Regions from separate parts of the Paenibacillus sp. JJ1683 genome, predicted to be linked through region 2. Evidence: predicted binding sites of a transcription regulator. Region 2 holds the regulator's gene; the other holds the start of a gene.
The links. The regulator Rex, encoded in region 2, represses fermentation and respiration genes when NADH is low (regulators of the CRP and FNR family bind a similar motif). The targets are predictions, from matches to a motif close to TTGTGAAATATTTCACAA.
Positions count from the first base shown of each region.

Region 1: ACUC6J_RS01170 (phosphoketolase family protein) is a predicted target of Rex. The motif match lies at 7,083-7,100, and genes of this name have one in related genera.

Region 1 is NZ_CM129820.1:261,698-276,789, forward strand. It holds gene ACUC6J_RS01125 (hypothetical protein) at 1-172, shown strand, start outside; gene ACUC6J_RS01130 (pentapeptide repeat-containing protein) at 249-1,499, shown strand; gene ACUC6J_RS01135 (hypothetical protein) at 1,514-2,035, shown strand; gene ACUC6J_RS01140 (DUF4280 domain-containing protein) at 2,036-2,452, shown strand; gene ACUC6J_RS01145 (DUF896 domain-containing protein) at 2,804-3,031, shown strand; gene ACUC6J_RS01150 (DoxX family protein) at 3,101-3,499, shown strand; gene ACUC6J_RS01155 (ring-cleaving dioxygenase) at 3,572-4,522, shown strand; gene ACUC6J_RS01160 (glycosyltransferase) at 4,737-5,885, opposite strand; gene ACUC6J_RS01165 (GntR family transcriptional regulator) at 6,203-6,925, shown strand; gene ACUC6J_RS01170 (phosphoketolase family protein) at 7,219-9,603, shown strand; gene ACUC6J_RS01175 (aldo/keto reductase) at 9,887-10,729, shown strand; gene ACUC6J_RS01180 (PspA/IM30 family protein) at 10,908-11,567, shown strand; gene ACUC6J_RS01185 (TFIIB-type zinc ribbon-containing protein) at 11,594-12,628, shown strand; gene ACUC6J_RS01190 (TPM domain-containing protein) at 12,625-13,419, shown strand; gene ACUC6J_RS01195 (SPFH domain-containing protein) at 13,441-14,433, shown strand; gene ACUC6J_RS01200 (alpha-L-arabinofuranosidase C-terminal domain-containing protein) at 14,639-15,092, shown strand, end outside.
Region 2 is NZ_CM129820.1:3,320,752-3,335,843, reverse strand. It holds gene ACUC6J_RS14220 (tetratricopeptide repeat protein) at 1-340, shown strand, start outside; gene dapB (4-hydroxy-tetrahydrodipicolinate reductase) at 372-1,175, shown strand; gene mgsA (methylglyoxal synthase) at 1,231-1,668, shown strand; gene bshB1 (bacillithiol biosynthesis deacetylase BshB1) at 1,665-2,357, shown strand; gene bshA (N-acetyl-alpha-D-glucosaminyl L-malate synthase BshA) at 2,443-3,606, shown strand; gene ACUC6J_RS14195 (CCA tRNA nucleotidyltransferase) at 3,661-4,983, shown strand; gene ACUC6J_RS14190 (biotin--[acetyl-CoA-carboxylase] ligase) at 4,976-5,950, shown strand; gene panB (3-methyl-2-oxobutanoate hydroxymethyltransferase) at 6,296-7,204, shown strand; gene panC (pantoate--beta-alanine ligase) at 7,201-8,139, shown strand; gene panD (aspartate 1-decarboxylase) at 8,132-8,515, shown strand; gene ACUC6J_RS14170 (tetratricopeptide repeat protein) at 8,598-9,230, shown strand; gene dinG (ATP-dependent DNA helicase DinG) at 9,389-12,271, shown strand; gene ACUC6J_RS14160 (redox-sensing transcriptional repressor Rex) at 12,299-12,952, shown strand; gene ACUC6J_RS14155 (amidohydrolase) at 12,939-14,240, shown strand; gene ACUC6J_RS14150 (cell wall elongation regulator TseB-like domain-containing protein) at 14,278-14,802, shown strand.

The DNA.
Region 1 (15,092 bases), 2.7 Mb from region 2:
TATTATGAGCAATAAACAGGTAAGTATCTCGGCGGGTGGTAACCTGAGCTTGTCGGCTGGGAAAACGATGAATTTGTCGGCAGGCAGCGAGCTGCGTATGGATTGCAATGGCAGTCATATTCAATTGAGTGGATCAGCGGATATGAAGGGCAGTGAAGTGAAGTCGAATTAGGCTGTAGGGCAGCGGATGAATGGCATCAGCCTGAAGATATGAATTTATGAGAGCTTTAGGTGGTGGTTGAGTACAAATGGAGAAGCCTATGGATGAGTTCAAATCGCAATGGCAGGACATTTTGAATCAGGCATGGTTTCTCATCCGCAGAGACTGGGCACTGAAGTTCAAGGTGACGCAGGAGCAACGGATTCAGGCCTGTGTCGAAGAGTTTCGGGGATATTGCCAGCACATTCGGCAAGAGCAGCTTCAAGGAAGAAAAGGAAGGATCGGTTATATCACGTACTCTATGCTACGTACCATGTGGCTGGAAGAACGGCCTGGTTATCTCGTAGAGATTTCCGATGCTTTATGGATGCTTGATCCGCAGCCGATCCGTTTTGAATGGGATACAAGCTGGATATATTCCTACTGGACCGATTTGCAGCGACAATTGCGAGGGGAGGTAGAGAAGCAGCATGTTTCTCTATCGGAGCTTGAATGGGAGCAGATAATGTTGGAGGCAGTAGTACACATTCATACGCTCGTTGTGAACGTGTTGCGTTTGGCGATGAAACAGGCTGTGTGCTTGCCGGAGTTTCAAGAGCTGGAGCGAGATGAGACGTTCGAGATTCGTGTGGGGGAATATATGGATCATAGTGTGTCGGTATATCGAGAAGATCGCAGAGCCATGGAGGCCAATGAGATTCGGTCGTGGTTGGAGGAAAGAGAAGAACATGCGTACAGCTATCAGGCGTTGACCCAAGTTGAACTATCGGATGGGGATTACAGCCTGTTGGATTTCCGTTATACAGCCTTTCGCCAAATCAGAATGGAACACAGCCGTCTGCATGGTTGTATCCTGGTAGGAACGGTGTGGCAGGAAAGTCAGCTAAATGGAATCGATTTGACATACAGCGTACTTCATGGAGCCAATTTTAGCGGATGCTCGTTGAAAGGGGCCATATTGGATGTCGTTATAGGTAACGCCGGATATGGATCAGATGCTTCACTAGATTGGGAGCCATTGGGTTTTGCTGGCGTAGATTTCGCAGGGGCGAGCTTGCAGGGGGCCCGTTTTCAAGATGCACAGTTGCGGGGAGCCATATTTCAAGAAGCGTTACTACAAAAAGCGTCCTTGGACGGGGCAGACCTCACGGATGCCTGCTTTGTTGGAGCAGATGTGACAGGTGCATCCTTTAAAGGGGCTTGCCTGATCGGGACTGATTTTACGGGTGCAAACGTACAAGGAGTCATTTTTACCGATGAACAGCGTAGAGGAGCCATTGGTTTGGAGTGGTCTACACAGGTCAGGGATGCTGCTAGCAAAAGGGGGTGGCTGCACTGAGATATTTTCGACTGATGGTAGACGAGCGGGTAAAGCATCGGGTGGAGCCTGCTGCGCTGTCTCCTTTGCAAGTAGAAGATATCCTGACGGAGGCCGAGGGACAGCAACAGCAGGATGAACCTCTTTTTTTGGCTGTACATACCGATCCACGAACAGTGTACCCGGATTTTTTGGAATTTCCCCTACCACTGGTGTCCGATCGGATGAAAGTATTATTGGAGAAATATATGCCGGAACTGAAGTGGAAAGCAGCCATCCTTACCGATTTCCAGCAGGCCAGACAGGAGGTATACTGGGTGCTTCGTCCGCCGATGGTGGACTGTTTGTCCGCACAAACGGAATGGTACCTCAATGGTACGTTGAAGCGTTTGCTACTGAGACAGGGGGAGATAGAGCCTCCTGTTTTTCGGATTGAGGGACTGATCGAACCTTATATCTATATCCATTTGGGCGTGGCAGAAAGCCTGCTGCGCCGATCTTTTACAGGTATTCGAGTGCTAAGAGTTGAGATAGAAGCACTAAGGAGGATGGGGTAAGTGGGAGAAGCCCAGGTGAGACCGGGAACGGGTGCAAAAAAAAGCTATGTCGTGGCAGGAGCGATCTTAAGTTGTAGTTATGGCACACAACCTACCCGTTTGAAGAGACCTTTTAGCCATGGAGTCTACGTAAAAAACAAAGCACAAATGAACATTGGAGATTACGTTCCAGGAGTGAACATTCAGTCTTTTGGAAATTGCTCCAGTCCCTTAAATCCGGCTGTGCAGGCTAGTGAGATGGTAGACATCTATGGCGTGAAGAAGGCTCCGTGTGTTCCAGTCCTGACCATGCCGTGGCTGAATGGGAAAAGTGATGTGAAGATCGAAGGACAGCCGGCTTTGACACAAAACTGTACCCATCAATGTCTGTATTGTGGTCATATTCAAATTGAAAATGATGGACAGGAGCTGGACTAAGGGTCTGTTTCAAAGCTGTTAGGTTTCGAATTGTATTCGGGACGTGTATACAGTTGAACTGAAGGCTGCTTCGCATTCGTATCCGATGGATATCCAGATAAAGAAGCGATCTTATCAGGATATCCATCGTACCTACGATGGTCTGGTCACTGCAATAGTACGTTTAAAGTACAAGTAATATCAGTATGGAGATGGCCTTGATATTATGGGGGTGAAAAGCAACTCAAGGGTCTATCTTCTTCCCTTTTTAATAAAGTGTTGACAAGAATAAAAAAATATTATATCTTTATATCAAGATAAATAAATTAAAGATAAAAACAAACAGAAAATTTTGCATAGGGAGGTATACACATGATTGCGATTTTAGAAAGAATTAATCAGTTGGCAAACAAAGCAAAAGAAGTTGGGTTAACTGAAATTGAAAAAACGGAGCAAATGGATCTTCGCAAGGAATACCTTCAAATCTTCCGGGGCTCTGTACAAAGCATTCTCTTGAACGCTACGATTTATGATCCAAATGGAGATGATGTTACCCCTGAAAAACTTAGAAGAGAGCAGGCTAAAATCGTTAAACCATGAATTTAGCTTTGCTAAATATCTCTAATTTAAAAATCTTTAAATAATAAGTATAATATGGAGCGTGATTTTATGTTGGCGAGTGGATTGTTGTTGATACGTTTGGTAGTAGGATTGCTATTTGTGGGGCACGGGGCTCAGAAGCTTTTTGGCTGGTTTGGCGGTTATGGTCCAAAAGGTACCGGTGGTTGGATGGAATCAATCGGGATCAAGCCCGGAGTATTGATGGCCGTGGCCGCTGGATTGATGGAATTGCTGGGAGGAGCTCTATTTGCTGTAGGACTGCTTACTCCACTGGCTGCACTGTTGATTACGATGACGATGCTTGGAGCGATTGTCAAAGTACATGGTCAAAACGGGATCTGGGCCACCGCTAATGGCTATGAATATCCGCTGGTTCTTATTGCTGTCGTAGTCGGTATTGCGTTGATAGGCGCAGGTCCATATTCCATTGATGCAATACTTCATTAATACATGAACTAAGTCATTAAAAATTACCAATGATAAAAATAAGGATTTCTACAATTAAAAGGAGGATTTTATATGTCACTTCAAACTGCAGGTATTCATCATATTACAGCTTTTGCTGGTAATCCGCAGGCAAATGTCGATTTCTATGCAGGTATTCTTGGACTTCGGTTAGTGAAGAAAACGATCAACTTCGATGCTCCTGAGGTTTACCACTTGTATTTTGGTAACGAGGCAGGAAGTCCTGGAACGATCATTACTTTTTTCCCGGCACCAGGAACTCCCAAAGGGCGAGTCGGAGGCGGTCAGGTGGGCATAACCTCGTATGTGGTACCGCCAGGTTCACTTGATTTTTGGCAGCACCGTTTGCAAAGCTTTGGGATTGAAGTTACGAAAACAAGCCGTTTTAATGAACAATATCTTCAATTCGAGGATAATGAGGGCCTACGTCTTGAGCTTGTTGAACGTGCAGAAGGAGCGAACAGTACTTGGTCTTACGATGGCATTTCGGCTGATAACGCCATTAAAGGGTTCGGAGGCGCCGTACTATTTAGCGTCAATCCACAGAAAACGATGGATGCATTGGAGAGCATACTCGGATTTACGAAAATCGACGAAGACGCCGAATATGCTCGTTATCAATCTGCAGGAGAAATCGGTAATATCGTGGATGTTCCGCTTGCGAAAATGGGCTTAGGCTTTGGTGGAGCAGGCACGGTACATCACATTGCATGGCGCGCAAAAGATTTCGAGCAACATGAAGAGTGGAGAAGCACAGTCCAGCATTATGGCTATCAGCCGACCCCAATCATCGACCGCCAATATTTTAATGCAATATATTTCAGAGAAGCGGGCGGCATACTATTTGAAATTGCTACAGATCCACCGGGATTTGCTAACGATGAACCTGCGGAATCTTTGGGGCAGAAATTAATGCTACCAGAGTGGTATGAACCGCAGCGGGCTCAGATCGAGGCAAACCTGCATACTATTGAAGTGAGAACATTAACAGATAAACAAAAGTAAACGAAATAGCTGCTGTTTTGCATCCAGATAAAGTCACATATATCCACAATCTCATTCGATTGTGGATTTTTCATTCGATGAATTACCTCCTGAAAATGAAATCTTCCGCAATTAACCTATATTTATGATTTGACTAATCTAATATACGACATTATCTATCCAAGACAGAACCTGCTTCCAGGTATATATCTCATGACCTTCCACCCTCTTGTTATTACACCAGCTTTTCAGACTTTACTAACATTTCTCGTAACACATGAGCGACTCGGCTTTTCCGGTTCTCAGCTTTCCTTTGTATCGCTCGTAATGATTGTTGGTATGCTGGGGTGTTGTTGTGATAATAAAACTGCTTGGCAGCAATGCGTAGTGTCCTTCTCAACAACATAGCTGATGGACGTGTTAACCTGGAACGGAGCCCCCTGCGCAATACTCGTAGCGTATTTTTGTAGGTCTCAAAATCCTCGGATGGAGGAATCAGAGCAAATAAATTTAACGAGGAGTCATTGAACCCGTAAGTTTCATACATGATTCTTAAATTTTCCGTATTTAAAACGTTACCTCTAAGATGGGTTGGATGCTCCTGATGATACCCGACCACCTCTTTGATGCAATAAAAAGGGATTTTTAAGCGATGCAGTCTATAGCCAAGATCCCAGTCTTCGAGTCCGTACAGCACAAACCGTTCATTGAAACCTCCAATACGAATTAAGTGGTTGCGTCTGATGGCCACACAACGAGTTACTAGCATCATCCAGGGAGCTACGTCCGTTGAGGCAAATTGTTTCTGCGTATTGGGAGGAACCCTTGTGGGACTAACGACTTTAGACAGTGCGCCCGTTTGATGAAGGATATCTTCTGGCGTTATGACCGGGGTAATTTCATTCGCTGTTTCAAAGTCAGGATTCCATAAGCCGGATTGTGTAAGTATGCTCCGACAATGTTCTTTTTCTTCCACAGAAAAATCAGGGTGATAGTGGGTAAATGCATCGTCCCACGAGTGCGGAATGCCTGAAAGCACAGATTTGGGATACTTGCGGTGATAACGGCTCACGGTTTTAATGAAATGAGGTAGCACCAAAAAGTCAGCGTCACAGAAAATGATGTATAGCCCTTTTGCTCGGCGCAGTCCCAAATTTCGAACGGCAGATCGACCGCGTTGTTCAGGGTGTGACACATAGATAAGAGGATAGGATGCTTTGAAGCCTTCGACCATTTCTTTCGTTCCGTCTGTAGAACCATCATCAGCTACAATGACTTCGAATAGTTGCTTCGGGTAGGTTTGTGATTCAAATGAAGCGAGTGTGAGCAACAGCTGCTGGGCGCGATTATAGGTTGGAATGATGACGCTGTAGCGGATAGCCAATGTGATCTCCCCCCCACCATTCTAATTAGAGAACCTTTGAACGAGATAAATAATAACAATGTATTCAAGGATTTTAGCCTGGTCTAGTCAAACAACCCACAAAGTTCGAAACAGGCTTGGTCCTATGCGGATGTTAATGTGGAAGTGCTGTATTTTTTGCTGATTTGCAGATATGTTTCAGTGGTGTGATGTATATGTCATGGTAGCATTATGCATAAGGATGTAAAGTAGAAGGGACACAAACAAACATGAGATGAAATGGGCATGTTTATGGTAAACTATATGGAGTTATAGAAGACCTGAAAGAGGAGTACTATATGACACAATTTGTCTATAAGCAAATTATTGACGATCTTAAAATGAAAATTTTCGCTGGAAAGTTTGCAGATATGAGATTGCCAGATGAACGTAGTCTTAGTGAGACTTACCAGGTTAGTCGTAGTTCCATTAAACGTGCTCTGACTAAAATGGAGAGTGTCGGAATTATTTTCAAAAAACAAGGTTCCGGGACATTTATTAATCCCTTATACATAAGAAATGAATCTATCTTTAACTACGAGGGCTCTAATCTAGGAGTTACTGATAATTTTCAAATGCATGGCAAAAAGCCAAAAATCAAAGTATTGAGTTTTGAGGTCATTCCACCGACAGAAGAACTACAGCGCGATTTGTTCTTGGACACTCATGATTTTGTTTATAAAATCGTTCGGTTACGTCTGTTTGATGATGATCCATTTATGATCGAAACGGGCTATATCCCCATTAAAATTGTCCAGGATTTAAATCAGACCATTATTGAGGGTTCCATTTTTAATTATTTGGAGGACTCGCGGAACCTGGCCGTCACCAAATCCTTTTTATCTATTTTTGCAGAACCGTCTGAAGAGAATGATCAAAAGCTACTGCAATTGAAAGAAAATGAACCCGTAGGCATTATGGAGGGTGTTTTCTTTTTGGATAACGGTACCCCATTTGAATTTTCGCATATGCGATTTCACTACAAATATTTGAAATTTAATACCTTTGTATCGGTACACTAATGAAAAGACTGGAGAATTCTCCGGTCTTTTTTTTATAGTTTCGCAAAAGGATTAGAGTCTGCAAACTCTTCATTTATCACAAATTTTATTGGTTTATCCTTCTATATATTTTAATGTAAGAGCTTTTTTACTGTCTTTTTAATTTATATTTCATAGTATGTTCAAAATTTCACAAAATTGGACCGTATCACTTATGAAAAAGGTTGAATTAATTCAGTGTAGCGTTATGATGTACATGTAGATGAAATTTCCGGAAATAAATTACAAACAAAAATTACTAGGGAGTGGACACCATGGCTTTATCACCCGTGTTAGAAGATTACTCGTCTAAAACATATTTGGAAAAACTTGATGCATACTGGCGTGCAACGAACTACATTTCAGTAGGTCAGCTTTATTTAAAAGACAATCCTTTGTTGAGAGAACCTTTGAAAGATTCGGATGTAAAGGTCAAGCCTATTGGACACTGGGGCACGATTCCAGGCCAAAACTTTATTTATGCTCATCTTAATCGTGTTATTAATAAATATGATTTGAACATGCTTTACATTGAAGGCCCTGGTCACGGCGGCCAAGTGATGGTTTCAAATTCATATCTTGATGGAAGCTACACCGAAATTTATCCGCAAATCACGCAGGATATCCCAGGTATGAAGAAACTGTTCAAACAATTTTCATTCCCTGGCGGTATTGCTTCACATGCTGCGCCTGAAACCCCTGGATCTATCCATGAAGGCGGGGAGCTGGGCTATTCCCTTTCTCATGGTGTAGGTGCTATTTTAGATAATCCGAATCTGATCTCGGCTGTTGTTATTGGGGATGGTGAAGCTGAAACGGGTCCATTGGCCGCTTCGTGGTTCTCTAACCGATTTATCAATCCAATCACGGATGGCGCAGTGCTGCCGATCTTACATTTAAATGGCTTCAAAATTAGTAACCCAACGATTATGTCTCGCCAATCAAAAGAAGAGTTAACCTCGTTCTTTAAAGGTTTGGGTTGGGAACCATTCTTTGTTGAAGGTGAAGATCCTAACCACATGCATCCAGAAATGGCGAAAGTATTGGATACTGCCATCGAAAAAATTGAAGCTATTCAAAAGAATGCGCGTGAAAATAATGACCTTACTCGTCCGGCGTGGCCAGTGCTTATCTTCCGTTCCCCTAAAGGCTGGACAGGTCCAAAGGAATGGGACGGCGTGCCGAATACAAATTCGTTCCGTGCCCATCAGGTTCCAATTCCGGTCGATCAAAAAAATATGCAGCACGCGCCTGCTTTATTAGAATGGCTGAATAGCTATAGACCAGAGGAATTGTTTGACGAAAACGGTCGGTTAAAAGCAGAGATTGCTAAAATTTTGCCTACTGGCGATAAACGAATGGGAATGAATCCTGTTGCGAATGCAGGTAACCTTATTAAAAACTTGAAATTGCCTGATTTCCGTAACTATGCGTTGGATAACTCCACGCCTGGTAAAGTGATTGCGCAAGATATGTCTGTGTTAGGTAAATACGTTAAAGATGTGGTTGTTTTAAATGAAGAGAATCGTAATTTCAGAATCTTCGGTCCTGATGAAACGATGTCTAATCGCTTGGCACCTGTTTTTGAAGTAACCAAACGCCAATGGATGGATCAAATTATTGAGCCTAATGATGAATTCTTGTCTTCGTATGGTCGTGTCATTGATTCCCAATTATCCGAGCACCAAGCTGAAGGATTGCTGGAAGGTTATGTGTTAACGGGTCGTCATGGTTTCTTTGCAAGTTACGAAGCCTTCCTGCGTGTGGTTGACTCGATGATCACTCAACACTTCAAATGGCTGCGTAAAGCAACGGATCAAGGATGGCGTGCAGATATCCCATCATTGAATGTTGTAGCAACTTCAACGGTCTTCCAACAGGATCATAACGGGTATACACACCAAGATCCAGGTTTGTTAGGTCATTTGGCTGATAAGAAACCAGAATTTATTCGTGAGTATCTGCCAGCTGACGCCAACTCTCTGCTAGCTGTTTTTGACACCATTTTAAATGACCGTCAAAAGATCAATCTGGTTGTTTCGTCCAAACACCCACGTCCACAATGGTTCTCTGCTGATGAAGCGAAAGAATTGGTAGACAAAGGATTGAAGATTATTGACTGGGCAAGTACAGATCAAGGTGGAGAGCCTGATATTGTCATCGCTTCTGCTGGTACAGAGCCAACGATTGAAAGCTTAGCTGCAATCTCGATCTTGCATAAAAAACTGCTTGACTTGAAGATTCGCTACATCAACGTAGTAGACTTACTGAAGTTGAGAAGCCAAAAGTTAGATCCTCGTGGATTATCTGACGCTGAGTTTGATCAATTTTTCACAAAAGACAAGCCAGTCGTATTCGCTTTCCATGGTTACGAGGGTCTGATCAAAGACCTGTTCTTTGATCGTCACAACCATAACCTGCATGTACATGGTTACCGTGAAAATGGCGATATTACAACACCATTTGATATGCGTGTATTGAATCAAATGGATCGTTTTGACTTGGTGAAAGAAGCTGTTCTAAACTTACCTGACGCTGGAAAGTACGCGAATATTGCGGATGAAATGGATGCAATGGTTAAGAAACATCATCAATTCATTCGTGAAGAAGGCATTGACTTGCCAGAGGTAGAGAACTGGGTATGGGAAGGTCTAAAATAAAAAGTACAGTACATGTACTTTTCAGCTTTATGTTGGACAGCCAAGCAGTCAAGCATGAAGTGAAATATATGATTTGGTAGTAGTATAGAAGTGCCTGACCCCTTGACTTCAAGTATGATTTCAACGGGGATCAGGCACTTTTTGATGTAGCACACTGAGAATTTAATAGGGAAGTCACGAGCAAGTGGGTAATAAGTATATGGGAACTGAGTGGTTCGCTGCATTTTGTCTGAATATTGAAGAGGTGTTATGGTATAAGGGAATAGGAGAGGAGGCTGTTAATATGAACCATCAAATTCCGGAGAAGGTATTGAATGATGGCACTAAGGTGCCTGTTATTGGATTTGGAACTGCTGGATTGAAGGGTGCAGATGGAGTAAAAGTGATAGCCGCCGCGATTGATGCCGGTTACCGTCTAATTGACACAGCTTTTAACTATGAAAATGAAGGCGCTGTCGGGAAAGCTGTCCAGCAGAGTTCTATACCGAGAGAAGAATTATTGATTTGCTCCAAACTTCCAGGTCGTCGACATGCGTATCAGGAAGCTATTGTCACGATTGAAGAGTCATTATATAGAGGCGGTTTGGACTATTATGATCTGTATTTGATCCATTGGCCGAATCCCCAAATTGATCGTTATGTTGAAGCCTGGCAGGCGTTGATTGAGGCGAAGAAGCGGGGCTATATTCGTTCCATCGGGGTCTGCAATTTTCTGCCTGAGCATAATGAACGTTTGATTCGGGAAACAGGTATCGCACCGAGCATCAATCAGGTTGAATTGCATCCATTGTTTAACCAGGAGCATCAGCGTACAAAAGATGCTGAACAGGGCATTGTGACGGAATCGTGGAGCCCTTTGGGTCGCGGTCACAGCATGATGGAAAACGAAGAGATTGGGAATATTGCTGCTGCTCATGGCAAAACCGCGACACAAGTGATTTTACGTTGGCATATTCAACTGGGAGCGATCCCAATTCCTAAGGCTTCTTCTGTAAAACATCAGACGGAAAATCTGGACATTTTTGATTTTGAGTTGTCACCAGAGGAAATGAACGTGATTTCAGCGCTTAGCAGGGAAGATGGACGGCTATGGGACCAGGACCCCAATTCCTATGAAGAACTGTAATCTACAACAATGAATTCGAAGGGTTCAAAAATCTGTAGAGGGTTTTTGAACCCTTTGCTTTTTAGTAATAGCGGAAAGGATGCGATAGGCCTGAGTATAGCTATGATGAATGATGAACATTTTTAACCGGATTTGATGTATGATATGGGGGAATGCAGTCTTTTCGAAGGAGGTCATTATGGGTATTTTGTCAAGGTTTAAGGATATTATGAAGGTGAATATCAGCGCCTTATTGGATAAGGCGAGCGATCCGGAGAAGACCATTGATGATTATATGCGGAACTTGAACAGTGATCTGGGCAAGGTGAAAGCGGAAACAGCCTCGGTACTAGCTGATGAGAAAAGAGCGAAAAGAGCACTGGATGAATGTAGAGCTGAGATCAAAAAGCTCCAGCATTATGCAAGTAAGTCTGTGGAAGCTGGCAATGAAGATGAGGCTCGAAAGTTTCTGGAACGTAAAATCTTGCAGGCAGAGAAACTGGAATCGTTACAGACCTCTTATGACTTAGCTTCGGCAAACGCCGTACATATGAAACAAATGCAGGAGAAATTGGTGTCCGATATAGGGCGTCTGGAAGTGCGGCGTGCCGAACTTAAAGGGAAGCTGGCGATCGCCAAAGTACAGCAAACCTTGAATGCTATGGGCGACCATGATTCTGGCTTTGAGGCCTTGGAAGAGAAGGCAAACAAGGCATATGATGAAGCGATGGCGATAGCTGAGCTCCGGGGAGAGACGAAGGACGACCTGGATGCGTTATTCACGCAATATGAGAAGAGTACCAATGCAGAAGATGAGCTGGCTGCAATCAAGCAGAAAATCAATTCCAAAGAATCATAATAGTTTCTACATGAAGAGGTGAGCAGATGCCGGTTATCGAATACAAATGCCCCAACTGCGGCAGCGGTATGGTCTTTGACAGTGAGACAGGAATGTTATCTTGCCATAGCTGCGGAAGAGAGGACAACATCGATACGATTCCTGATCCTCTGACCAATCGTGTTTTTTCAGAAGATGAGGCCCATGAGTATCATTGTAATAACTGTGGAGCAGTAATTATGACCGAAGTGGAGACGAGTGCAACGGTGTGCAGCTTTTGTGGTTCTGCCGTGGTACTGGGTGATCGACTGACCGGGAAGCTGGCTCCGGCGCAGGTTATTCCTTTTTCGATCAGCAAGGAAGAAGCCATAGCTGCGTTCAAAAAATGGTGCAAGAATGGCCGTCTGACACCGAACCGATTTATGATAGCCGACCGAATCAAGGGAATAACCGGTATGTATGTCCCCTTCTGGTTATATGAATTACATAATCAAATTGAGGTTCAAGGTGAAGGTAACCAAGTGAGAACCTATACGAGCGGAGATTACGAATATACAGAAACGAAGCATTTTGATGTATATCGGAAAATCCGTTTGAATTACGTGAAGGTTCCGATTGATGCTGCGGAGAAAATGAATGACGAGCTGATGGATAAATTGGAGCCTTTTCCTTATGATCAGCTCAAACCTTTTAAAACGCCATATCTAGCAGGATATATTGCGGAAAAGTATAGTTATAACGAAGAGGAGCTTTTCCCGCGCGTGAAAGACAAAGTGAAGGAATATATTGATGCTTATATTCAGTCCACGGTGTCAGAGTATACGTCTGTGAGTTACACGGAAAAGCAAATTGATACTACATTAAAACAAGCGGATTATGTCCTGCTCCCAGTATGGGTCATCCACTATGACTACAATCAATTGGAGCATACGTTTGCGATGAACGGTCAGACGGGCAAAGTAGTTGGTAAGCCTCCGATTAGCAAGTTCAAAGTGACAGCTTGGTTTGCAGGCATTTTCGGCATAACTCTCTTTTCATTAAGGTTCATAACTTGGCTAATAATGGGGGGAGGATTCTATTGAAAAAATATAGAGCCATTGTGGCTGTTTTGTTGTTCTTTGCTGTTTTTCTAGCGGTTCCTATGGAAATGAAGGGCGAAGTAGCAACGACAGAGATGAAGCCATTGATTTTTGACGAGGCGAGTCTACTTAATCAGGAAGAGTATGATGTGTTGAACTCTATGGCTAATCAATACGGAGCTGAAAGAGAGACAGACATTATTATTTATACGACCAACAATCCTGACAATATGGATGTTATGAAAATGACACAGGATTTTTATGATGATCATGGTCCGGGTTATGACAGGGCTCATGGAAATGCAGTCATTTTAACGATGGATATGAGGAATAGAGAGGTGTACTTGGCCGGATTTTATAAGGCAGAACGGTATCTGGATGACGACAGGCTTACTAAAATCCGCCATGAAATTACCCCGGATCTGACGAATGGCAACTATGGACTTGCATTTCAAAAGTATATTCTCGGCGCGCACAAATATTTGGCTATCCGCCCAGGGGTGAATCCGGACAGTATATTTTTCAAAGGCTGGCTTCACTTGGCGATTGCGCTGGGATTGGCGTCTATTATTGTAGGTAAGATGGTTTCGAGTTCCGGCGGTCGGGTTACGGTAAATCGGCAGACCTACGAGGATGCAAGCACCTCAGGGGTTCTTGCACATCAAGATCTGTACACTCACACCACGACAACGAAGCGGAAGATTGAAAAGAGCAGTAGCAGCAGCTCATCAGGCGGAGGGGGCGGAACCACCAGCGGCGGTCATTCGCATAGCGGCAGCAGAGGATCATTTTAACGGAAGGGATGGATACAGCACATGGGATTCTTCAGAAATCAATTTGCAAATATAGTAGAATGGGAAGAATTTAGGGATGACATGATCTTTTGGAAGTGGAGCAATCGTGAAATTAAAAAAGGCAGTAAATTAATCATCCGCTCCGGTCAGGATGCGATTTTTGTCAATAATGGCAAGATCGAGGGTATCTTTGAGAATGAAGGGTCATATAACATGGACTCGGATATTATTCCATTTCTATCGACATTAAAAGGGTTCAAGTTCGGTTTTAATAGCGGCATGCGGGTGGAGGTCTTGTTCGTTAATACGAAGGAGTTTACGGTCAAATGGGGAACACAAAATCCGGTTTTGATCCCGACTCCCCAATTGCCAGGCGGGATGCCGATTCGGGCCAACGGTACGTTTAATTTTAAAGTAAACGATTATGTTACGCTTATTGATAAGATTGCCGGGGTAAAGGACAGTTATCTTGTAGAGGACGTTAAAATACGCATTACTTCGGTGTTGGATCAGTTATTGATGAAGTGGATCAGCAGAGAAGGCAAGGATATGTTTAATCTACAGGCAAATGCTTCTGATATTTCGAAGGGCATTCAAGAAGACCTGGATATGCAAGTGATGGACAACGGTATGACGATTACAGGCTTTCATGTGATGAGCTTCAATTATCCTCAAGAAATCCAAGATATGATTACGAAGACGGCTTCTCATGAAATGATCGGTAATCTGCAAAAGTACCAACAAGTGACGATGACCGACGGTATGGCATCGGGGAATGTAAAAGGCGGCGGTGCTGCGTCGGATATGGCGAGTATGATGATGGGCATGAATATAGCCAATGAAATGATGAAAAATTTGAATCCAAGTCAGCAGCCTCAGGCTGAGACTCAGCCTGCACCCGATGCCCCCACTCCTTCTGGCGACGGTAAAAGGCCAAATTTTTGTCCGAATTGTGGTACAAAAAACGAGGGAGCTAACTTTTGTCCGAATTGTGGACAGAAATTGAACGGGTAGCTTTGTAAACCAAACAGCAGTTGTTGCAGAGTATTCTCTGTGATAACTGCTTTTTTATTGTAGTTTGTTCAAGCATTTTCTTTATAAATCTGATTTATTGGATTGAAAAAAGTACACAGGATAAGGTACTATAGCTATATAGTACGCATTTATATTAACTAATTAGGTATTACATTAATAAACTATAGGTATAGGAGCCACAAAGATGACCAAATTCCAAGATCAAATCATTGCGCGGTACAAGTTTGATGATGCAGAGAATGTCGGCAAGGATAGCTCCGGACAAGGTAATGACGGGATTGCTTCAGGCACAGCAGTACCTACGATCTCCCATGCTACAGGAAGAGCGGCTTTGGCACTTGAGGGAGGACCCAACGGAACATCTTATATTCAGCTCCCTTCTGATCTGTTTAAAGATGTAAGCGATAACACCGGTGTTACAGTGACGGCTTGGGTAAACTTCGGCAGATTCACGGATATGTGGGAACGTGTTTTTGACTTTGGTAAAGCGCATACTGGGCCTTATATGTTTATGACACGGAATCTGCGCGGAACTCTTTTCACTGAGGTAGATTTGTCCGTAGACCCAGGAAGAGGCTTTGTCAGGGATGAGTGGATGCACATCGCCCTGTCTGTCATCGGCACAAAAGGCGGTACAT
Region 2 (15,092 bases):
AGAGCATGCGGTCCGTCTCGCTCCACAGCAGGATGAATATGTTCTCCATCTGCATGCGCAGGAAGCCAGGCAGTATACAGAAAAAGCCAGAAAAATGCTGGAAGTCGACAGAGCTACGCCACAGATGCGCCAGGATGCGATTTTGCTGCTCGAACGGGCAATTTCCCTTGATCCGTTATGTGGTGATGCATTTTTACTGCTCGCTTTGATTTATGACGAATTGAATGAATATAAGCTGGCTGTGCAGGCTGCTCGTGAGGCTGCAGCGCTGTTTCCTCACAATGTGCAGCTTGCCAACCTCATGAAGAAATTATGCCAGCAGATGAATGAACAAATCTAGCACAAATGGATGCATAAGGAGTTGTAGGGATATGTCAGAACCAATAAAAGTGGCTGTCGTTGGAGCAGCAGGACGTATGGGCCGTGAGGTGGTCAAATTGGTTCTTCAGGATGAGGAACTACAGCTTGTAGCCGCAGTGAACAGAACACACGCCGGCAGTGATGCCGGCCTTCTCGTCGGACTACCGGAAGCTGGTATCGCTATTATGGAGGATGTAGAGCAGGCTTTACTGGAGAGCCGAGCCGATGTCATGGTTGACTTTACGGGGCCGCGTTTTGCGTACGCACATACAGCGCTTGCTATTAAGCATGGAGTTCGTCCAGTTATCGGTACGACAGGGTTTACTCCTGAACAAATTGATGAACTGGACAAGCAGTGTCGTGAGCAACAAATTGGTGGTCTGATTGCGCCCAACTTTTCGATCGGCGTCATTTTGATGATGCGGTTTGCGGCTCAGGCAGCGAAGTATTTCCCACATCTGGAAATCATCGAATATCATGGTGACCAAAAATTGGACGCGCCCTCAGGTACAGCCATTAAGACTGCTGAACTGATCGCCGAGCAGCGTCAGGAGCTACGACAAGGCAACCCGGAAGAGGAAGAAACGCTAGAAGGATCGCGTGGCGGTTACTATCAAGGCTTCCGCATTCACAGTGTCCGTCTTCCCGGTGTGTTCGCACAGCAAGAAGTCATATTTGGAGGATTTGGACAATCTCTGAAAATTCGTCAGGATTCATATGAACGGGCTGGATACATGCCTGGTGTTAAAATCGGTATCCAGAAGGTAATGGAGCAGCCGGGGCTTGTATATGGTTTTGAGCATTACATTGATTAAGATATACGAATGAATTGATGAATGGAATTATAGAATGAGGCAGGAGGAATTTCGAATGTTAAAGATTGCATTTATAGCGCATGATCGCAAAAAGGATGAAATGGTTAATTTTATTACGGCATATGAGCATGTTTTTACAGATCACCAATTATATTCAACAGGTACAACAGGTCAGCGCATTATGGAGCAAACCAAGCTTCAAATTCACCGCTTCATGTCTGGGCCGCTTGGTGGAGATCAGCAAATCGGGGCTATGGTTGCGCAAAATGACATGGACTTGATTATATTTTTGCGTGATCCACTCATGGCACAGCCGCATGAGCCGGACATTAGCGCATTATTACGTCTGTGTGATGTACAGGGGATTCCTTTGGCAACCAACGTTGCAACTGCTGAAATACTGGTTAAAGCGTTGGATCGTGGCGATTTTGCTTGGCGTGAGCTGGTACATAAATATAAACCGGGCATTGACCAGCAGGGTGATGTAAAATGACGCTGGACATCCTGATTTTCGGAGCCCATGCCGACGATGCAGAAATAGGAATGGGAGGCACGATTGCCAAGCATACAGCCGCTGGGTTAAAGGTGGGGGTGTGCGATTTGACACGGGCTGAAATGTCATCTAATGGTGATGTGGATACTCGTATGGCAGAAGCTGAACACGCTTCAAAAGTGCTCGGGCTGGCTGTGCGGACGAATTTGGGTCTGCCTGATCGTGGGTTATATGTAACTCCTGAACATGTAGCTGCAGTTACAGCAGAAATCAGACGACATGCACCAAAAATTGTATTTGCTCCTTATTGGGAGGATCGGCATCCGGATCATGTCATGTGCAGCAAGCTAGTAGAGGAAGCTGTGTTTAACGCCAAGTTGAGACGCTTTATGCCAGAAAGTCCTGCGGTACAGGTAGAGCAATTATATTTTTATTTTATTAATGATATCGGCAGAACGGACTTGATCGTGGACATTACCGAGCATTATGAAGCCAAGGAACAGTCGTTGTTGAGTTATGCTTCGCAATTTCAGGCAGCGCCTGGGAAGGATACGGTATCCACACCACTGAATCAGGGGTATGTGGAACGTGTAAAAGCTCGGGACTCGTTGTTGGGTCAACGTATACTGATTTCATATGCAGAAGGATTTGCGTCCAAAACGCCATATCTGGTTAAGCTATTCAAATAAGGACTATATACTTACGCATGTTGTAGAATGCTGAAATACATGGGCATACGAGTGATTATGGATGGACGGAAGGAGGCAGCTTAGCTTGAATGACAAACTGAAAATTGGGATTACCTGTTATCCGTCGCTGGGTGGCTCTGGCGTTGTGGCTACAGAGCTGGGCAAGTTGCTGGCAGAAAAAGGGCATGAGGTTCATTTTATTGCCAATAGCATTCCGTTCAGATTAGGCGGGGCGTTCCAGAAGAATATTTTTTATCATGAAGTTGAGGTTAACGATTATTACGTGTTTAGATATCCGCCATATGATTTGTCGCTAGCGACAAAAATGGCCCAGGTGGCTCAAATGAAGAATTTGGATGTACTCCATGTCCATTATGCTGTTCCGCATGCAGTATGCGCATATTTGGCGAAGGAAATGGTGGGCGATCATTTGAAAGTGGTTACCACCCTGCACGGTACAGATATTACAGTGTTGGCACAGGATGAATCATTAAAGGATCTGATTCGACTGGCTATTAACAAAAGTGACGCTGTGACAGCCGTCTCCAAAGATTTGATTCGGGAGACGATTGATGCGTTGGAAATAACACGACCTATTGATTTGACTTACAACTTTGTAGATAAACGAGTATATTATCCACGAGATGCTGCTGCGCTTAGGAGAGATTTTGCCCAACCGCACGAAAAAATTATGATGCATATTTCCAATTTCCGTCCTGTCAAAAGGGTGGGAGATGTGCTGGATATATTCGACAGAGTGCAACAAAAGGTACCTGCGAAGCTACTGTTGGTGGGAGAAGGACCGGATCTTCCGAAAATTCGTTGTAAAATCGAAAGTTTAGGCTTACAGGACAAAGTCTTCTTTTTAGGTAAGCAGGATCAAATCGCAGAAGTGATTTCTATGGCAGATGTGCTGTTGCTTCCGTCGGAGAAAGAAAGTTTTGGTCTAGTTGCGCTGGAAGCCATGGCTTGTGGAGTGCCAACAATCGGTTCTCAGGCAGGAGGAGTACCTGAACTCGTTGTACATGGAAGTACGGGGTATCTGGCTGAAATCGGTAATACAGAGGCGATGGCAGAATATGCTGTAGAACTGTTGTCCGATGAAGCAATGGCGGAACGTTTCCGTGAAGCGTGCCTGACACGCGCACGTACCGTATTCTGTGATAAGCTGATTACTCGTCAATATGAAGAGATTTATTACCGTGTGTTGGGACGCGAGGTGCCGGATCTTAAACCGATCAGCGTTTAAGGGGGCGGACTCGCGTCCGTTTTTTTATTGAATACTTGCAAAGGGGGAAACCCTGTGAATACAAATACTTGGCAACATGCTGACCCAGAGATGGCTCTTCACGGCAGAGAGGTCATACATACACTAACCACAGCAGGCCACGAAGCTTATTGGGTCGGTGGCTGTGTGCGGGATGAGCTATTAGGACGTGCTATTCATGATATGGATCTGACCACCTCGGCTGAACCTGAAGAGGTCTTAGCGCTATTCCCTCATGTTATTCCGACAGGAATCCAGCATGGGACGGTAACGGTCATGCAGGACGGTCATGCGTTCGAGGTGACCACTTTTCGTACGGAAAGCGGTTATACCGATCACCGCCGTCCGACGGAAGTATCCTTTGTGAAGGACATCCGTGAGGATCTGATGCGGCGCGATTTTACGATGAACGCAATCGCGATGGCTGAACATGGGGAGCGAGTGGACCCGTTTGGAGGGGAAGCAGATTTGCGAGCCTCTCTCGTTCGTTGTGTGGGACGAGCTGAGGAACGTTTTGAGGAGGACGGGCTGCGAATGCTGCGCTGCATCCGTTTCGCCTCTGTATTTCGGTTCCGAGTGGCCTACAATACTTGGAAAGGTATGATTCGTCGCAGAGAGGGACTTCAATACATAGCCATGGAACGGGTGCGAGTCGAGTTAGAAAAGGTGCTAGCGGGACCTGACCCATTACGTGGACTGGAGATGCTGGGCCGTAGCGGATTGCTGGGCTGTACGAAGGTTCCGGTTCCCTGGGAACAATGTGACGCACAGGCGCTCCAGGAGATCGTGCAGCTGCCAGCAGAGCTGCGGTGGGGTTTGCTTCTTATGTCTTGTAGACTTAGCTCAGAGGCAGCGGACGAGCTTTTAAGAGCTTGGACTTTCTCCAACGCTGTACGTCTACGTTTGGTTCATTTATTGGAATGGGAAAACGAGCTCATCGGTCATGCTGTTGCCATAGCTGGCAACTCAGTTTCGAGGGGTCCTGACCGTATCAACGATGAGGAATTACGTCGTAGCTGGATTCGATTGTTAATTAAGCTGGGAAAGGACACAGCTTCAGACTGGCTGGAGCTTTACAAGACACTGCCTTCTTCGTTTCGCGGATTACCGCCATGGGTAGAAAAGCATGTGAAGAAAATTGCCGAACTGGCAAACTCGTGGACACAGCAGGCGGTCGTCGTTCGTATCAAGGATTTAAATATTACTGGAAATGAACTGGTTCAGGCAATGAATCGACCAGGTGGACCTTGGCTGGGACAGATGATGGAACGGCTTTTACAAGCGGTCGCTTGCGGAGATATCCCGAATGAAACAGAAACATTGCTTCAGGAAGTGAAACGGGTGATGAGTAGTGAATAATCATGAAAGATTGTTAGGCATACTGGAGGAAGGTTCATCCGATTACGTATCTGGGGAGGAGATTAGCCGACGACTGTCGGTTAGTCGTACAGCGGTATGGAAGCAGATCAACAAACTGCGTGAGCTGGGTTATAATATCGATGCCTCCTCACGGCGGGGCTATCGGCTGATATCTCAGCCAGACCGGCTGGAAGTCTCCAAATTGGCAGGTATGTTAACCACTCAATCGTTTGGTCAGCGTATCGTTATTCTGGACTCAACGGTATCCACTCAGCAGGATGCAATGCGTTTGGCAGAAGAGGGTGCGCCGGAGGGAACGTTAGTGCTTGCGGAGGAACAAACGGCAGGTCGGGGACGTCTGGGGCGGAAATGGTATTCTCCTCGCGGCAAAGGTATCTGGATGAGCATTGTATTGCGCCCCACCCAGCCCTTGGCCTTTACCCCTCAGCTAACGCTGTTAACAGGCGTGGCGGTGTGTAGGGCTATTCGCCGACTGACGGGTGTAGAGGCAGGCATCAAATGGCCCAACGATCTGCTGATTCATGGTCGCAAGGTATCCGGTATTCTGCTGGAATCTGCAACAGAGGATCAACGGGTTCGCTACTGCATTGCAGGGATTGGCATTGACGTTAATTTGAATGTAGAAGATTACCCGGAAGAGTTATCCCATGTAGGGACATCTTTGAAAATAGAGGCAGGGCTTGAAATTGACCGTACTGCGCTGATTGCTGCTGTTTTGGAAGAAATGGAGCAGCTAAGCAAGCTATATGCCGATCAGGGGTTCCAGCCTATAGCCATGCTGTGGGAGGCGTTATCCGTGACGATGAACCGCAGCGTACGGGCACATACGGGACAAGGGATGGCGGTAGAAGGTACAGCGGTTGGCTTGGACCCTTCAGGAGCACTTGTAATTGAAACGGACCACGGTGAGCGAATCCAGGTCATTTCAGGGGATATACAATTGTAGAAGCGACCTTAGCTGAGCATACGACCACAATTTTTCTGTTTCCTGTGTAAAACTTCACGTGAAAAAGCTGATATTTTTTGTTATACTGTGCAGGAGGCGGCATCGGACGGTCCGAGCTGCACTCCAAGGGCACATGCTCTACTTTAGTAAGTTTGTAAGACCATCATAACTTCATTTGAAGGTTACGTTGGATTCTGCTCTGAGCCGAACAGGACCGAGACAGAAGGGACGATCTCAAAATGAGTGTCTTTTTTGGCTGTTCGGACCTTTTGATGACGCAGATGTACAGGCGTTCATAAAAGGTTATTTTTTGTGCCAAAAAAAGATGGAAGGGAGCCATTCGCAATGGCAGGAAAACAAGCACTGAATATTGTAAAAATGAAAAAAATGAAGCAGGAGGGCATTCCGCTCAGTATGCTGACCGCCTATGATTATCCATCGGCTAAAATAGCTGAGGAGGCGGGAATTGATATCATTCTCGTGGGTGACTCGCTGGGTAACGTAGTTCTTGGTTACGATTCAACCATCCCTGTGACCTTGGATGATATGGTGTACCATTCCCGGACAGTGGCAAGAGGCGCTGAGCATACATTTATCGTAGCGGACATGCCTTTTATGACATATCACGGCAGCATATCCGAAAGTCTTCAAGGCATCCGCCGTTTGATGCAGGAAGGGCATGCGCATGCTGTTAAATTGGAGGGCGGAGCTGAAATTGCCGATGTCGTAAAAGCGACTGTTCAGGCAGGTGTGCCTGTGCTGGGACATATCGGACTTACTCCGCAATCGGTTAATCAGATTGGCGGTTATCGCATTCAAGGTAAGGATGAAGCAGACGCACGCCGGTTAATGGCTGATGCCAAGGCGTTAGAGCAGGCGGGTGCCTTTGGTATTGTACTGGAATTAGTGACTGAGGAAGTGGCAACGGCGATCTCTAAAGAACTTTCCATTCCAACCATTGGAATCGGTGCAGGACGTGGATGTGACGGTCAGGTACTTGTTTATCACGATCTGATTCAATATGCATCGCCATATTTCAGTAAACGTTTTGTTAAAACCTATGCCGATGTAGGCGGCTTGATCCGCAGCAGCATTGAGCAGTATGTGAGCGATGTAAAAGGGCGGGCATTCCCGGCCGCAGAGCATGTGTTCAGCGCGGATGATCGCGTTGTGGAGTCCCTGGAGTCCTTGTACGGTCAGGCAAAAGGACAAGCGCAGGAACAAGCTAAGGAAAAGGTGGAATCACAGTCATGATCATCGTAAGAGAAGTGGCTCAACTGCGTAAGGTTATTGCCGAGCGTCGGCAGCTTGGGGCCAATGGAGCAAAAATGCTACACGATTCTGCCTCTGTACAACAACATAAAGTCGGCTTTGTACCAACAATGGGATACCTGCACGAAGGGCACGCGAGCTTGATGCAAAAGGCGCGTGAAATGGCAGATACAGTCGTGCTTAGTATTTTCGTTAATCCGATTCAATTTGGACCTACCGAGGATTTGGACAGCTATCCTCGCGATGAAGCTCGTGATCTGGAAGTAGCACGGCGCGAAGGCGTGGATATTGTCTTTTTGCCGACTGTAGCAGAAATGTATCCACAGCCAACTCAAACCAAAATTCGCGTATCCGCTTTGACAGACCGCTTGTGCGGCGCTTCCCGTCCTGGCCATTTTGATGGTGTGACTACAGTGGTAGCCAAGCTGTTTAACATGGTAGGTCCTGATTTGGCCTTCTTTGGCATGAAGGATGCGCAACAGGTTGCTGTGCTTCAACAAATGGTGACTGATCTTAATATGAATGTGACCCTCATACCTTGTCCTATCGTTAGAGAGGCCGATGGTTTGGCCCTTAGCTCCCGTAATGTCTATTTAAGTGCGGAACAGCGAGAGCAGGCGTTAGTGCTGTCCCAGTCACTGCGCAAGGTGCAAGAAGTGAGCGAAGATATTGTACAGAACACCATTACGATTGAGCAGTTGCATCAAATGGTGGAGTCGACCATTACCTCATCTCCTTTGGCAGATATTGACTATATTGAAATATTAACATTTCCTGGCCTGGAGCCCCTTCGCCCTGAGCAGCGCCTATGTGATGTGCAAGAAGACGTCATTGTTGCGCTGGCTGTAAAATTTGGGAATACCCGACTGATTGATAATATAAGAATACAGAAAGTGGAGGTACTTTCCCATGTTTAGAACTATGATGAAATCAAAAATTCACCGCGCGACGGTTACCGAAGCTAACCTGAACTACGTGGGAAGTATTACCATAGATGAGGATTTAATGGAGACATCGGATCTACTGGAGAATGAAAAGGTTCAAATTGTAAACAATAATAATGGAGCTCGACTGGAAACCTATGTGATCCCCGGACCGCGTGGGAGCGGCGTAATTTGTCTCAACGGTGCGGCAGCCCGTCTGGTCCAGCCCGGTGATACAGTCATTATTATTTCCTATGCTTCCATGTCAAATGAAGAGGCCAAAACATACAAACCAACTGTGGTATTTGTGGATGAACATAATAAACCAGCCCAAACGATGAACAAGGAAGTACATGCAACGATCATGTAATGAATGGGAATGCGGATGAAACCCGTCTTTTAAGCGAAAAATGTGAGTGTATTAATCCATCTTTCGTAAGGGCGGGATGCACATGTTCCAGCATGTATTCGCAGAAATGAACAGCATGTTAGATGATATCGTGAAGCATTACCCATCAGCCCAGGGCCCCCGCAGACAGGAGCTGCTACAGCACTGGAGTCTGCTGCGGAGAATGAGTGACGGAATTATGGATGAGTGGCTGGCCTTTGAGGAAAAAATGGTTTACCTGCGTGCAGCAGGATTTTCTGCAGAGGCCGACATGTCTGACGCTGAGCTGCCTGAAAAGGAGCTACCGGCATTTAACAGGGGGCAGGGGTATTATCGCTTACTTATGTACCCGGAGGCAATCCAGCAATTTGAGCAGGTGCTACAGCATTTTCCGAACAGCTGGCAGAGTCACATGTATATGGGAATGGCTCATTTTCAACTGGATGATCCAGCAGAGGCTATAAGCCAGTTTCAAAAGGTGCTGCACCTGACTGAACAGCCAGGGCTAAAAGCGGTCATCTATAATGCGCTGGGTTGTTTGATGGCAAAGCAGGCTGACGTAAAAGAGGCGCAAAAATATTTTGCTCTCGCGCATCAGTTCGATCCAACGTTGCCCGAGCCACTGCACAATATGCAAGCCTGTTTGTCCGGTGTCGAAAAGCTTCGCTACGACAGCTCCATGTTGACCTGGATGTAGTTGTCAGACACCGAGTAAGACGATGCATGCCCACCTCTCTTAGGCGGCGTGTGCATCGTCTTTTTTGGCTGTCTTAATTTCCAAACAGGCAATCTTCTGCTATGCTATTATACAGAGTTATTATTATTGTATGTGTCATAAGAAAGGATTAAGCTCGAATGAAATTTGCGGTATTGGATTTTGAAACGACAGGCACCCAGTCCGCGGATGACATCATTCAAGTCGGACTTGCAATTATAGATCATGATAACAGCATTTCCCGTGTTTACGGCTCTTATGTAAACCCTGGCAGATCTATTCCACCTTTTATCACCGGATTGACCGGAATTACAGACGATGACGTCAAGGATGCACCTGCACTCGAAGAAATGATGATGGAGCTCGTGCCTATGCTGGACGATGTCGTACTCGTCGGTCATAACGTGGCGTTTGATTTTAATTTTTTGCAAAGCGCTTTGGACCGGTGTGGATATTTACCCTTTAGCGGTAGAATTTTGGATACGATGGATTTTCTGAAAATTATGTTTCCATCATTATCTTCTTATCAGCTAGGTTTTGTTTCCTCAGAGTTTGGGCTGGCGCATGACCGCCCTCATCAAGCAGACAGCGACGCGTTGGCTACGGCTGAGGTGTTTTTAAAGTGTCTGGGTGAGCTTCAAGCACTGCCTCTGATAACGATACAGCGGCTTAGCGATTTGTTCGCAGAGGAAGACAGCGACCTGGGTTGGTTTCTTGACGGCATACGAGAAGAGAAAGAGCTAGATCCTATTCAGGATTTGGAGAAACATCAGTTTTTTCGTCAGCTTGCGCTTAAAGTGGAAGATTGGACTGAACTGGCTGCTCCACGCAGAGAAGATGATCCGAATCCACTGTCAGGCGTTTCCTTTGAGCAGTATATGGATGATGTACGGGACAATTTGCGTTCATCCTTGAGCCAATATGAGGAGCGCGAGGCGCAGATACAAATGATTGAGGGTGTAAATCAAGCCCTGAGTCAAGATAAGCATTTGTTGATTGAGGCGGGTACAGGAACAGGGAAGTCCCTGGGCTATTTGCTTCCGTCACTGTATCACAGTGTAAAATATGGGCAGAGGGTCACCGTAAGCACGCATACCATTAATCTGCAGGAGCAATTGCGAGAGCGTGATATTCCGATGCTGACCAAAGTGATTCCCTTCCCGTTCCGGGCTGCCATCTTTAAGGGACGGGGGCATTATTTGTGTCTGCGTAAGTTTGAACATAAAATAAACAGAAGAGACTTCGCCACACCAAAGGAAGACTTGATTACAGCGGCTCAAATGATTGTCTGGCTGACTCTGACAGAAACCGGTGATGATGAGGAACTAAACCTGAGCAACCGTGGAGGGGATTTTTGGGAAACGGTTGCTAGTGATTCCGAGTCCTGTCTTGGTCGTTCTTGTCCATGGTTCCGCAAATGCTACTATCATCGTGCACGTCATGAAGCAGGAACAGCGGATGTGGTTATAACGAATCACTCCAAGCTGTTCACCGACGTCAAAGCAAGTCATCAACTGTTGCCTAGCTATGAACACTTGGTGATTGATGAGGCACATCATCTAGAGGAAGTAGCTGGTAAGCACCTGGGCATGCATATGAAATATTTCACACTCGTGCATACGCTGACTCGATTGTTCAAGGACAGCAAGAATGGGCAATTGCCTTCGTTACGTCAGCAGTTGGCAAAGTCGGGGCATGAGAAGTCGACGGAATGGGCCTCGGTCATTGATCAGTTGTACCCACTTGTGTTAGAGGTTAAGGAAACTTGGGACCTACTAAGCGATAAGCTGTTTGGCATGTTACCAGAGCGAACTGATGCCACACCAGGTGAAACGGGGCAATTTTCTTCGCGTCTCAAACCGTCAGCCAAGCCTGCAAAGTGGGATCAGGCGGCGGCATTGGAAAATCAGCTTTATGTAACATTGAGCGAAATTTTGCGCAAGGGCGACAAGCTGATGCTGGATGTCAAGGAAGAACATGACGATTATGCGGCGGATAGTCTCATTACAGATATCACGGGTCTGCTTAAGGATTTGGCGGGGATTAGGGAAAATTTGCGCTTCTTTATACGACTCGATGATGAAACAACCGTATATTGGCTTGAAGCGAGTGGACAATTCCGTAGTAAATCATTGCAATTTTATGCGGTGCCCGTCGATGTGAGCCGCCAGTTGAAAGAAATGTTTTTTGACAAAAAAAGAAGTATTATTCTGACATCTGCTACTTTATCGGTAGATAAATCGTTTCAGTACATGACCGATCAACTCGGCTTGCAGGAGGCAGCAGATCAAGGACGATTAATGACGTCACAGCTCCCATCACCCTTTAATTACAGGGATCAGGTGTTGCTGGTCATTCCGCGAGATTTTCCGAGTGTGAAGGGCAGTGTAGGAGATGCACATTTTGTAGAGATGCTCGTTAGCTCTCTAGGAGCGACTGCCCAGGCGACGCGGGGGAGAATGCTCGTTCTGTTTACTTCCTATCGGATGCTCCGGCAAGTGTATGAGCCGCTCAAAGAGGCGTTAGCGTCCAGCGATATTACCGTGTTAGGACAAGGTGTGGACAGTGGGAGTCGCAGCAAGCTAACCCGCCGTTTTCAGGAAGCGAAAGCTTCTGTATTGCTGGGAACCAGTAGCTTCTGGGAAGGCGTCGATATTCCAGGGAAAGCTTTGACTTGTCTGGCTATCGTTCGCTTGCCGTTTCAACCGCCCAACCACCCGTTACTGGAGGCCAAAAGCGAGTTGCTCCAGCAGCAGAAGAAGAATCCATTTATGAAGCTGTCTGTACCACAAGCAGTTATTCGCTTCAAACAGGGATTTGGGCGATTGGTACGTACAGCGAGCGACCACGGAGTCGTCATCGTTTACGATACGCGTGTGATCGAATCCTATTATGGAAAGCACTTTTTGTACTCGTTACCGGGACCAAAAATGGAGCATATGCCATCGGAGCAAATGGTGCCCCGCATCGCCGAATGGCTCCAATCCGCCCCGGAGACTGAGGCACAACGGACGGACACTTAAAGTCCGTTACAATTAGGGGGAGCAAGTATGAAATCAGATAAAATTTCAGAGGCTGTCGTACGGAGATTACCCGTATATTTACGTTATCTGAATGCACTGCACAAACGGGAGGTGGCTACGGTCTCTTCTCAAGAGCTGGGACAGAGGTTAGATTTGAATCCGGCCCAAATTCGTAAAGATCTTGCCTATTTTGGCGATTTTGGTCGGAAGGGCATCGGTTACGATGTTTCTTATCTAATTGAGAAAATACGCCATATCCTGAAAATCGACCAGCAAATTAATGTAGTATTGGTCGGAGCAGGTAATCTGGGTCAAGCCCTATCGAACTATAATGCTTATTTAAAAGACAATATGAAGATTGTGGCGGTTTTTGATGCGTTCCCGGATAAGGTTGGGACCAGAATCAATACTTTGGTCGTACAGCCGATGGATGAACTGGAAGCGACTGTGAAAGAAAAAAATATACGAATCGGGATTATTACTGTACCTGATTTTGAGGCACAGCACGTAGCTGATAGGCTGATTGAGAGTGGAATTGGAGCGATTTTGAACTTTGCACCTATCATTCTCAAGGCACCGGCTAACATTCGGATACATGCCACAGACTTTACAACTGATTTGCTTAGCCTCGCTTATTATCTGGAGGACGGAAAGGAAGAAGCACAATATGACAGTGAATAAATGGATGATTAAAAACGGCTCGTTTGCCGTGAATGGACCCGAGGCTGGGGTAATCGATGGTTTTATGATTGTGGAGGATAGCCGTATTACTTACATTGGCGAGACTTTGCCTGCGGGTGAGGAAGAGACAGAAGCAATCGACGGCAAGGGGTTATTGTTTTTACCTGGTCTGATCAATACTCATGGTCATGCGGCGATGTCTCTGCTGCGGGGGTATGGAGATGATTTGGCACTTCAAGTGTGGCTTCAGGAAAAAATGTGGCCTATGGAAGCCAAGTTTACATCTACGGATGTGTACTGGGGAACTTCTTTGTCAGTGCTGGAAATGCTGAAAGGTGGAACCACGACTTTCCTGGATATGTACGATCATATGGATGAGGTGGCTCGTGTAGCTGAAGAGTCGGGCATTCGTGCAAGCTTGATGCGTGGAGCCATTGGACTCTGTTCAGAAGAAGAACAGCGGATCAAGCTAGCTGAGGCCGTGACTTTTGCGCGTAACTGGCATGGAAAAGCAGACGGACGTATCACAACAATGATGTCTCCTCATGCCCCATACACATGCCCGCCTGCGTTTATTGAGAAATTTGTTCAAGCAGCACATGATCTCGATTTACCATTGCATACGCACATGTCCGAGACGATCGCCGAAGTTGAACAAAACGTACGCGACTACGGCTTGCGTCCAGTTGCACACTTAGATAAGCTTGGCTTTTTCTCCCGTCCTTCACTTGTTGCCCACGGCGTTCACTTGAACGACGAAGAAATAGCTTTGTTAGCGGAACGAGGTGTGGCGGTATCGCATAATCCAGGCAGCAACTTGAAGCTGGCAAGTGGTGTAGCTAGAGTGCCTGAATTGCTGCGTGCAGGAGTTACTGTTTCACTCGGAACAGATGGTCCTGCCAGCAATAATAACCTGGATATGTTCGAGGAAATGCGTCTGGCGGCACTCATTCACAAGGGAGTATCTGGCGACCCAACGGCAGTTCCTGCAAATGAAGCACTACGTCTGGCAACAGAGTATGGTGCAAAGTCGATTGGTTTAAAAGAGGTAGGAGCGCTGGCAGCAGGCAATAAGGCTGACTTTATCGCGCTAGATCTGGATCAGGCCCATTTCTTGCCGCGTACAGATCTTATTTCTCATGCCGTATACTCTGCAAGTGCCAAAGACGTGGCTCATGTGTGGGTAGACGGCCGTCAGGTTGTGAAAAATGGCGAATGCCTGACGATGGACGAGGAACGTATCAAACATGAGGCACAAGCCGCCTTTGAAGGGCTGCTGTCGCGCTAATTTAGGTGTCACATCCCCTTAGAGAGGAAGCACAGGTTTGAAAAATAAGAAGAAATGGATAGCGGTCGCCATTTTGGCCGTAATACTGATCCTGGTCAGCATTTTCTGGTATTATTCGTATGTTACTCAAGACCAGGTGGCTGAGAAAAATGCCGCTATCATGAAGGCCAAGCAATCAGGTGGTCTGGTTAGCACGACTCAGACATGGAAGTCTGTGTGGGATCAGATATATTGGGTAGTTCAAGGAAAAAACGCACAGAATGAAAATATAATGGTATGGGTTCCTTTTCAAAAAATGGAGGGGAAACCTAACATACCTGCGGCAGATCCAAGCGGTGTTCATACCGAGCTGATGAAAAACGGAGTCGACGAGCAAAAAATGACAGCGATAATTCAGCAGCAACTTCCAAATGCAAAAATTGTAAGGCTCCAACCGAGTGTGTTCAATGGCGAATATGTATGGCAACTGTTTTACGATGATGAAAGCCATCACAACTATACCTTTTACCGTTTCTCAGATGGAGCATCGACGGGGATAAAGTATACTTTGCCTAATTACTAGCGCGATGTTAAGAGTGTGGATCGGTGGCTTGGGAGTACCCAAGAGCGTTAGGAGCGCTGCGTAGTCCATTTGATCTTACGATCGCTTCGCTTCTGCAGATTCAAGTGTTCCACTCCGCTGGCTGACAGCTATGGGGCCACTCCAAATAACTTTTATACTCAGTCTATATAGCTTGGAATGATTGAAAGTATTAGAAAAAGACGCAAATACGATTTAATTCGTATTTGCGTCTTTTTACTTAATGCTCCGCAAAGCTGGACTAAAAGCCAGAAGCATCTTTTTGCCTTATC